3 regions of the Pseudarthrobacter ribosi genome follow, and region 2 is predicted to be linked to each of the others. Evidence: predicted binding sites of a transcription regulator. Region 2 holds the regulator's gene; each other region holds the start of a gene.

Region 1 (3,273 bases), on a different contig from region 2:
GTCTGGGCACGGCAAAGCCCTGCCACGGCCCCCACCTGACCTGGCCGCCGGGCCGCAGCAGCGGACGGCCATAAGCACTGTCCTTGGTCCCTGGGGTTCCCGCCCCGTCTCGTGGGCAGGGCCGTGGCAGGATGGGGTCCATCATGGACAGGCGGTTGCGGCGCGCTCCCGACGCGGAATGGGTGTTGATGTACCGGCTCGGGCTGAGCCGGAAACGCATCGCTGAGCTCGTGCGCGTTCATCCCGCCGTCGTCGGGTACCACCTGGTCATCGCCCGCCGCCGGGATCTGGAGCTTGAGACCGAACACCAGGCCGCTGCCGGCGCCAAACGCGGTCCCTCCCCCAGGAAGCTTGCCCGGATGGAGGAGGTCATCGCCTGGATTACGGCCGAGGGCCGGCTCCCCCGTGGCCACTCGGAGGACAGGGGTGAACGGTCGATGGCCCGGTGGCTCTCTGATCGTCGGCGCGAAGCAGCCGAAGGCACCCTTGATCCGGCATACCGTGACGGACTCGCACGGGTTCCGGAATGGGTAGGGAACCACCGGGCGGCTGCGGACGAAGCCAGGTGGCACGACCGTTTGGGCGAGCTCGTGGATTTCCGTCAGGAAGGCCACGGCTGGCCACGCCACCACGACTATGACTCAGAGCGTGAACACACCCTCGGGGTGTGGATCCACGCCCAGCGGTACAAACGGCGCCGCGGCGACCTCGACCCCGTGAAGGTCAAGCTCCTGGACGATGCCGTTCCCGGATGGCAGACGGGGAGAACCCGTGGCCGTCCTCCCCTCCGGTAAGCGGGAGGGCGCGCCTCCCGCCGGCCAGCGGTCATGACGTCAGGACTGCTAGTAGACTCAGGTCGGCTCTCCAGTCCCCCCAGCTTGGAGAGCCGGGAGCCTCCGCGTTTGAGTCCTGGACTCGCGCGGAGGCTTTTCTCATCTACCGGCAGAAGAAGCCCGGGCTGCTGCCAGTTGGCGCTGAAACCGGACGCGACCCCGGAGAGGGAGCGTCGATGACCGGGCCGGGGCCCGTCAGGCGGCCGGCGCGACGCCCCGGATTGCCCCGGTCGGGCGGCCGGGAAGGGGCGCGATGCGTTCAGGGACGGGGTGTGGAGTCGGTTGAGGACGTCCGGCAGGGGGTTCCAGCTCGGCGAGCGGGAGTTCTCGGTGGATGAGGTAATCGCACGCTGCGGGGCCGGTCATCCTCAGATCCGGGCAGCGTCGTCCACGGTTTTCTATGGGGACATTGGCTGCGTGTAATCCGGCTCTGAACGCCCTGCCACTCACGGGTGCGAACCCTTCGAGCCCGCACCAGCTCAGGTACAAGCCGTACAGTTCCTCCACGCTGAGGCCGTCCCCGCCAGGATCTGCGGCGACGCATTCAGTGAGGAAATCTTCCAGTGGTGTCTTCGTCATCGTGGCCTCCTGCATCCTGGCGGCATTGCCGCTCAAATGAAACAGCAACAGCGTGAATGTGAAGCATGACCAGCCCAGAAACGGACGTAGAACACTAAGAATCTAGGAGCGCTCTTTTCCCCTGTCAACCAGATTTTCCGCAGCAAACCCGGTGGACCACGGGTGCCCTGGTTCTCACAAGGTGTGGGGCGCGCCGGCCGTCGACGAGCGTGAAGCAGGGCCGCTGCGAGGGTCCCGCCAGGTTGTGCCCACTGGGGTCAGGCGGAGCCCTCCGCACAGCTCAGGCTGTCCCCATTGGCGTACAACCTGTCCCCTCTTTGATCGCCTGAACCTTCGATAGTTCCTTTGTCGGGGCCACGATGTAGGCTTAAGAAAATCGAACATATATTCGAATAAAAGGTGTGTTGTGGGCGTTATTGTCGGTCCCCGTGTGATAGATGCGGGCGCGTCGTTGTTGTCGGTGCTGATCTCTCCGGTCGCTGTGGCGGCCGGGTATCCCTCGCCGGCGCAGGACTACTTTGATGGCCGGATCGACCTGAACGAGCACCTGATCAAGGACATCACCAGCACCTATGTCGTGCGGGTGTCGGGGGAGTCGATGGTCGGCGCCGGGATCAGCGACGGCGACGAACTGATCGTCAACCGGGCCCTGGAACCGGTGGACGGGTCCGTGGTCGTCGCGGTCCTGGACGGGGAGCTGACCATCAAGCGGCTGCGGATCACCGGAACCGGGGTCGTGCTGCAGGCGGAGAACCCGGCCTACCCGGATATCCGGGTGCCGTCCTTATCCGATCTCGTCGTCTGGGGCGTCGCGACCCGGTGCCTTCACCATGTTTAAGGCGCGCTATTGCGTTAAACTGGAACGTTGCCGGCACGGGGCAAGCAATGTCTAAGCCGGCCCTGATGCGGCATCTGCCGCAGATCGCGCATGTGGATGTGAACTGTTTCTATGCCTCGGCCGAGCGGGCGTTCGACCCGTCCCTGGAGGGCCGGCCTGTGATCGTGCTGTCGAACAACGATGGCTGTGCCGTCACCCGCTCCCCCGAGGCCAAAGCCCTGGGTATTGCCATGGGTGAGCCGTGGTTCAAACTCGCCCCGCGGGCCAAGGAATGGGGACTCGTGGCCCTCTCGAGTAATTACGAGCTCTACGGGGACATCAGCGCCCGGGTGATGGAACTCCTCGGCCGGTACTCGGCCTGGCTCGAGGTCTACAGCATCGACGAGGCGTTCCTCGGCGTCAAAGGAACCCCGGACGAACTCGTGGGCCTGGGCCGGGACATGAAAGCCGCCGTGCGGCGCAACGTCGGGGTGCCGGTCTGCGTGGGGATCGCACCCACGAAGACCCTGGCGAAGCTGGCGAACAAGTGGGCAAAGAACAACCCGGCCTTCGGCGGGGTCTGCCACTGGGACTCCGTGCCCGCCGCGGATAGGGAAGGACTGATGCGCCGCCTGTCGGTGATCGAGATCTGGGGTGTCGCCACCCGGCTGACCAAACGCCTCAACGCCCTCGGGATCCACTCGATCCTGGATCTGTCGCGGGCGGATCCGGTGATGATCCGGGACCGGTTCTCCGTGGTCATGATGCGCACCGTCCTGGAACTGCAGGGAACCCCCTGCATCCCGATGGAGGAAGAACGCATCGGGCGGGACCAGCTCATCTTCTCCCGCTCCTTCGCCACCCCGATCACCACGGCGGCCGGGATCCGGCAGGTCATGAGCGTCTACGGCCAGCAGGCCTCGGCGCGGCTGGCCAAACACGGGCTCCAGGCCAAGGTCCTCACCGCGTTCGCGGGCACCTCACACTTCAACCCGAAAGACACCTCCTACCCCTCGGTCTGCGTGCCGCTGCCGATGCCGACCG
Region 2 (3,273 bases):
GGCCCAGATGTTGTCCGCACCCAGACCGTGCCCGAGGTAGTCGGCGAGGGCTTCGCGCAGTTCCGTGAACTCGCGGTCCGGGTAGCGGTTCAGGCCGGCCGCGGCAATCGTGACAGCCTCGGAAATGGCGGCGCGCACGTCGGCCGGGACACCATGGGTGTTCTCATTGACGTTGAGCAGGATGGGCACCTCCAGCTGCGGCGCGCCGTACGGCGTCAGGCCGCGCAGGTTGGTCCGGAGGGGAAGTCGGTTCAGGCGCTCTAGCTGGTCAGTCACTGCACCAGTTTAAGTGAGATAGCGGCGGGCCCTGAAACTGTGACGGGTCGAACAGGTTACTTGGACGGGATGAAGAGCGCCTGGCCGGGCACAACACGGGCGGCTTCGAGGTTGTTCAGCTGGATGATATCCGTGACGACGTCGCGGGGGTCGCGCTCCGGTGCCACGGATGCGGCGATGGCCCAGAGGGACTCACCGGGCTGCACCGTAACGGTCACGGTGGGGGTCAGCGACAGCCCGGCTGCGGACTCCGCCGCCTTGGCCGGGGCATTGAGGAAGCCGCTGAACGAGAGTATGAGCGCGGCCAGCAGGATCAGCGGCACCCCGATGAGGACAAAGCGCCCCCGCCGGGTGAGCCGCAGCGGCGCCTGCTTGACCCGCTGCTTGCGAACGGCGCCCGGGACGGCGGACGCACCGCCGTCGCGCCGGCCGTAGTCGCCGACTGCGTCGCGGCCGAAAGTGTCGTGAAACGCGCTTGATGCTGACATGAACTGAGCCCTCCTGGACCATACTGTGCCGCCCGGCGTACTCCACGTACTTGCCGCCAACCGGCCTAACCTTCGAACAAAGAACCGAACGTCACGCTGTACCGAACAGTCCACCGCCCTCAAACTGCGAAGAACTAGAACACATATTCGAACCTTGCTTGTTCTGTTTTAGCACTTATTAACGAACAATGTCGAGACTCGCTAGAACAAATGTTTGAAAATGCCCTGTGGCTGGCCTACGTTTGAGTCAAAGAACAACCACTTCTGCAGTTGATCAGCAGGGTCTGACATTTCAGGCCGGAAGTTCCCGGCAGCCGCAGCCACGGCGGCCGGGCGGAACGGAAAGGCGTTGGCGAACATGGCAGCACAAGCCACTGGCGGCAGGGCCACCCAGCGGGGCCCGCAGGCGGCCCGGCCACCCAAAAGCCTCACCGTCCGGCAAAAGAAGATCCTGGAGACCATCCAGCGCTCGGTCACGGACAACGGCTATCCACCCTCCATGCGCGAGATCGGCGACACCGTCGGCCTGGCAAGCCTCTCCAGCGTCACCCACCAGCTCTCACAGCTGGAAAAGCTTGGCTACCTGCGGCGTGACCCGAAGCGCCCCCGAGCCATGGAAGTGCTGATGCCGCTGACCCTCGACGAGGGAACCACCAAGATTTCAGGGGCCGAGAAGTCCGGCGGCCTGCGCACTGTCGGCGGATTGTCCGTGTCCGAACTGGCCAGCGCCACCGACACCGCGATGGTGCCGCTGGTGGGCCGCATCGCCGCTGGCGGGCCGATCCTGGCCGACCAGGTCGTCGAGGACGTGATGCCGCTGCCCCGCCAGCTCGTGGGCCACGGCGAACTCTTTATGCTCAAGGTGGCGGGGGACTCGATGATCGACGCCGCCATCTGCGACGGCGACTGGGTGGTGGTGCGCCAGCAGGGCGACGCTGTCAACGGTGACATCGTCGCCGCGCTGCTGGACGACGAGGCGACGGTCAAGACGTTCCGCCAGCGCGACGGCCACACCTGGCTGCTGCCGCAGAACACCCAGTACGAGCCCATCCTCGGCGATCACGCCGTCATCATGGGCAAAGTCGTCTCGGTGCTGCGCTCCCTCTAGGACCAGTCAAGGCGCGGCAACAGCTGCGAACAGGGGCCCCGCCATCCGGCGGGGCCCCTGGCGTTCGCACCGTACTACGTGGCGGGCTGCCCGGATTCCTTGGCGAGCCGCTCCAGGGCCGAGAGTGCGATCGCGGTGTCGGTGGTGGGCCAGAACGGCGGCAGGGCGGCGCGGAGGAATCCCCCGTAGCGCTCGGTGGAGAGCCGTGAGTCCAGCACTGCCACCACTCCCCTGTCGGTCGTCGTGCGGATCAGGCGGCCGGCGCCCTGGGCCAACCGGATGGCGGCGTGGGTCGCGGACACGCTCATGAAGCCGTTGCCTCCGGCCTGGGCCACCGCACGGGACCGTGCCGTCATCAGCGGATCGTCCGGCCGCGGGAACGGAATCCGGTCGATCACGACGAGGCGGCAGGACGTCCCCGGCACGTCGACACCCTGCCACAGCGACATGGTGCCGAAGAGGCAGGTGTCCGGCTCGTCGGCGAACTGTTTCACCAGCGCGGTCATGGTCGAATCCCCCTGGCAGAGGATGCTCATGTCCAGCCGCGGCCGCAGGGCCTCAGCGGCGTCCTCGGCGGCGCGCCGGGACGAGAACAGGCACAGAGCCCCGCCGCCGGAGGCCCGGATCAGCTTCTCGAGCTCGTCGATGGCCTCCGGGGACGTGCCGCGGCCGGGTTTGGGCAGGTGCTTGGCCACATAGAGGATGCCCTGTTTCGGGTACTCGAAGGGCGAGCCGACGTCGACCCCGGTCCAGCTCGGGGCACCGGGTCCGACCAGGCCCAGGCCGGCGGCGGCCGGTTCGAAGGCGGACCCGATCGCCAGGGTCGCCGAGGTCAGGATCACGGTGTGGTCCGCGAACAGACCCTCGCGGAGCCGCCCGGCGACGCTGAGCGGGGCAATGTTGATCAGGGCCGGCGCGGACTCGTCGGGCTGGGAATACCCCTGCTGCGGGTCGAAGGTGCTGTTGCGGGAGAACCAGACCACCTCGCGGTTTTCGCGGGCGGCGAGCAGCCGTTCGCAGAGCTCTAGGATCACCATGAGGCGGGAGCGCGCGAGCTGGCGGCCGCCGTCGGCCGTGTTGGCGCTGTCCCCCTTGGAGTCCGAGAGCGCCGCGCGGCAGGCGTCCCGCAGCTGGTCCACGCAGTCCAGTTGTTCGCTGTTCAGGCCGTTGGGCATGAGTCCGCCGGGGACCCCTTCAATGGCAAGTTCGAGGTTGGACGCGGCGTTGTTCAGAGCGTCCACGGTGATGCCCGTGTTTTTCCGGGCCCCGGACGCGGCGACGTGCACCATCGCGACGGAGAGCTGGCCGGACACGGCGCCCGTCACCCGGTCCTGCAGCTCGTGGGCCTCATCGACCACCACAACGTCGTACTCCGGCAGGACCGCGAGGCCCTCGAAGGCG
Region 3 (3,273 bases), on a different contig from region 2:
CCCATACCTTCGGCTGACCTCCTCCAGCAGGGAGCCGATGCCGCGTTCCTCGTGCGGGTTCTCGAAGAGCGCCAGTGGTGCCTGGTTTCCGGTGGGGCGCAGATCGGTGACCATGATCCCCGCGCGGACGTACCGGCGGCCGTCGTCGATCCTGGGGAGCAGCGCGTACGCCGCCCTCGCCAGCAGGACCGGGTCAGCCGTGGGCATCGCCAACGGAACGCACACCGAAGGGTAAGAGCTGGCGTACTGGCTGTAGTAGGACGTGGCAGCGAACGCGGTCAGCACCTTTGCCTGCAGTCCGTGCCTGGCCAGCCGGGCACTTGCCTGCTGGGCATAAACGCCGAGGACCTGGCGCAGCCCGGCTCCGGTGGTGATCGGGGCGGCGAAGGAACGGCTGAAGATCAGCTGGTCGCGGCCGACCCGTTCCTCCTCCAGGGGGATGCAGGCAATTCCCTGGAGTTCCAGGACGGTCCGCATCAGCACCACGGAGAAGCGGTCCCGGACGGTTACCGGGTCCGCCCGCGCGAGGTCCAGCACGGAATGGATGCCCAGGGCATTGAGCCGTCTGGTCAGCCGCCCCGCGACTCCCCAGAGTTCGATCACGGACAGGCGGGCCATGAGCTTCTCCTGCTGGGCGGCGGGCACGGCCTCCCAGTGGCAGACGCCGTCGAACGCCGGGTTGTGTTTGGCCCACTTGTTGGCCAGCTTGGCCAGGGTCTTGGTGCCGGCGATGCCAACGGAGACGGGAACACCGACGTTCCGGCGCACCGCCGTCTTCATGGTGTGGCCCAGCCGGTGCAGCTCCTCCGGGGTGCCGCTGACGCCCAGGAATGCCTCGTCGATGCTGTAGACCTCCAGCCAGGCCGAGTAGCGGCCGAGGAGCTCCATCACCCGGGCGCTGATGTCCCCGTACAGCTCGTAGTTGCTGGACAGTGCGACCAGCCCCCATTCCTTGGCCCGGGGTGCGAGCTTGAACCAGGGCTCGCCGAGGGGGATCCCGAGGGCCTTGGCCTCGGCGGAGCGGGTGACCGCGCAGCCGTCATTATTGGACAGCACCACGAGCGGACGGCCCTCCAGGGACGGGTCGAAGGCGCGTTCGGCGCTGGCATAGAAGCAGTTCACGTCCACCAGGGCGATGCTGCCCCGGCCGGAGACAGCGCTAGACATGATGCAGGCAGCGGGTTGCGACACCCCAGATGACCAGATCAGACAGGCCCCGGACCCGGATATCCGGATAGCGAGGGTTGTCCGCCTGCAGCACCACGCCCGAAGCTGTCAGGCGCAGCCTCTTGACCGTAAGTTCGCCGTCGAGGACTGCGACGACGACGCAACCGTCGCGGGGCTCAAGGGCCCGGTTGACAATCAGTTCGTCGCCGTCGCTGATCCCCGCGCCCTCCATGGAGTCGCCGGACACCCTCACTAGGTACGTGCTGGTGATGTCCTTGATGAGGTGCTCGTTGAGGTCGATGCGGCCGTCGAAGTAGTCCTGGGCCGGGGAGGGATAGCCAGCGGCGACAGGCACCGGCGAGATCAGGACCGAGAGAAGAGAAGTGCCCGCGTCTATCACGCGGGGTCCGATGATTACGCCCACAACACACCTTTATTCGAATATATGTTCGATACATCCAGTGTAGCTCCGGGGGCTGACATTGAGCATTCTTTGCGCACTAGCACTGTCCCAACCCGCGGGAATGGGAGTTTTAGTGAGCGGGCAGGCTGACGAAGTACTCCTGCTGGACCGGCCGGCGGCGCAGCTTCCGGGCAGTGCGCCGCGAAGGCAGGGGTTCCTGCGTGGATGTGGCCCCAGACGTTCCGCCCCCGAGCGTTGACCGGGCAGGAACACGGATTGCACCGCAGGAGCCAGGCCATTGCCACGCAAAACGTTCCGTCAGAAACATGCCCAGCCTGCAGACCGCCCGTCGGCCAAAGACCGGTGAGATTGTGGTTCGAGGTTGCGGTATCTGAGGCCTTTCAGCGGCTTGCCCGATACCGCACGTGGGTGACGAGCCGGGTACCGCTCACTTCCGTCGGCTCAAGCTTGAAGTTCTCGACGCCGTCCAGCAGCCGCTCGCCCGCTCCCAGGACGATGGGCGCGATGTGGAGCCTCAGCTCGTCGATGAGCCCCGCCGAAAGGTACTGGCGGACGGTCTGCGCTCCTCCGGCAATGGCCACGTCCTTGCTCCCAGCGGCCGTCCGCGCCTGGGCCAGCGCAGATTCGATTCCCTCGGTGACGAAGTGGAACGTGGTGCCGCCCTGCATCTCCAGAGGCTCGCGTTGCTGATGGGTGAGAACGAACACGGGTGCGTGATAGGGCGGCTCCTCACCCCACCATCCCCGCCACTTCTCATCCCACGTCCCGGGACCTGCGAACATGTTCCGTCCCATGATGAAGGCGCCGGCCGCGAGGATGCCTTCGCGCTCGGCTCCATTGGACTCGGGTTCTTCGAACTGCCACCTGTGCAGGAGCTCTCCGCCCTCGCCCAGGGGTTCCGCGAGGCTCTGGTTCGGACCGGCGGCGAATCCGTCGAGAGAGATGGTCAGATCACACGTGACTTGGCTCATGCGCCCATCATGCCACCACTCGGCAGTTAGGGTCAGGCTGAATTGGCCGTGGTGGGCCCTCGATCAGAGGGCTGGGGTGGCCACCCAGACGGTTCGGGTGGCGCGGGGTTCCAGCTCAACGTCGGCGTCGGAGAACCGCTCCAACAGGTCCTTCACGGCGTCGCGGTCGTCCGCGGTCAGGGCCGCCAGGTGCGAGAAGCGCGCGAACCACTGCTGGGCGTACTCCCGCGCAGCCGGGGTCACGGATGCGATGGCCGCCACCTCGGACTTGGTGACGCGGAACCCGGCGTCCTCGATGACCGTCGTCCAGTCCGGGTGGTGGTTCCAACCTTCGTCCGCCGCAGCGGCGTGGCAGCGCTGCTCCAACAGCGCTCCGCGCGGATGACTGAGAAAGCCGGGCAGAGCGGCGAGCTCGACGACGGCCAGGACCCCACCTGGCGCCAGTGCCCGGCGGACCCCGGACAGGAGCCGGGCGGGTTGGGCGACGTGGTGTAGCGAGGACGATGCCCACACCAGGTCAACCGGAGCCTCGGCCACTACATCCGCCGGGATCAAGGAGCCGGCGAGCACGGGGAAGCCGTCGTCCAGGTCGGCCTCGACCACGGCGAAGCCTTGCTCGCGAAGCAACTCGAGCATCTGCGGGTCGTTGTCGACGCACGTCACCACGGCGTCGGGGTACCGCTCGCGCAGCAGCCGGCTACCTGCGCCGGT

What was found. The regulator LexA, encoded in region 2, represses DNA repair genes until DNA is damaged. The targets are predictions, from matches to a motif close to TCGAACANNTGTTCGA.
Region 1: the regulator LexA is predicted to act here: its motif matches at 1,789-1,804, upstream of ACZYZ5_RS18710 (LexA family protein).
Region 3: the regulator LexA is predicted to act here: its motif matches at 1,605-1,620, upstream of ACZYZ5_RS10305 (LexA family protein).

Annotation. Positions count from the first base shown of each region.
Region 1 is NZ_JBVAYZ010000026.1:58,128-61,400, reverse strand. It holds gene ACZYZ5_RS18715 (helicase associated domain-containing protein) at 144-794, shown strand; gene ACZYZ5_RS18710 (LexA family protein) at 1,819-2,250, shown strand; gene ACZYZ5_RS18705 (Y-family DNA polymerase) at 2,298-3,273, shown strand, end outside.
Region 2 is NZ_JBVAYZ010000007.1:196,140-199,412, reverse strand. It holds gene ACZYZ5_RS09985 (histidinol-phosphate transaminase) at 1-276, opposite strand, end outside; gene ACZYZ5_RS09980 (LysM peptidoglycan-binding domain-containing protein) at 333-764, opposite strand; gene lexA (transcriptional repressor LexA) at 1,123-1,872, shown strand; gene ACZYZ5_RS09970 (ATP-dependent DNA helicase) at 1,947-3,273, opposite strand, start outside.
Region 3 is NZ_JBVAYZ010000008.1:9,379-12,651, reverse strand. It holds gene ACZYZ5_RS10310 (Y-family DNA polymerase) at 1-1,167, opposite strand, end outside; gene ACZYZ5_RS10305 (LexA family protein) at 1,160-1,591, opposite strand; gene ACZYZ5_RS10300 (dihydrofolate reductase family protein) at 1,972-2,562, opposite strand; gene ACZYZ5_RS10295 (class I SAM-dependent methyltransferase) at 2,626-3,273, opposite strand, start outside.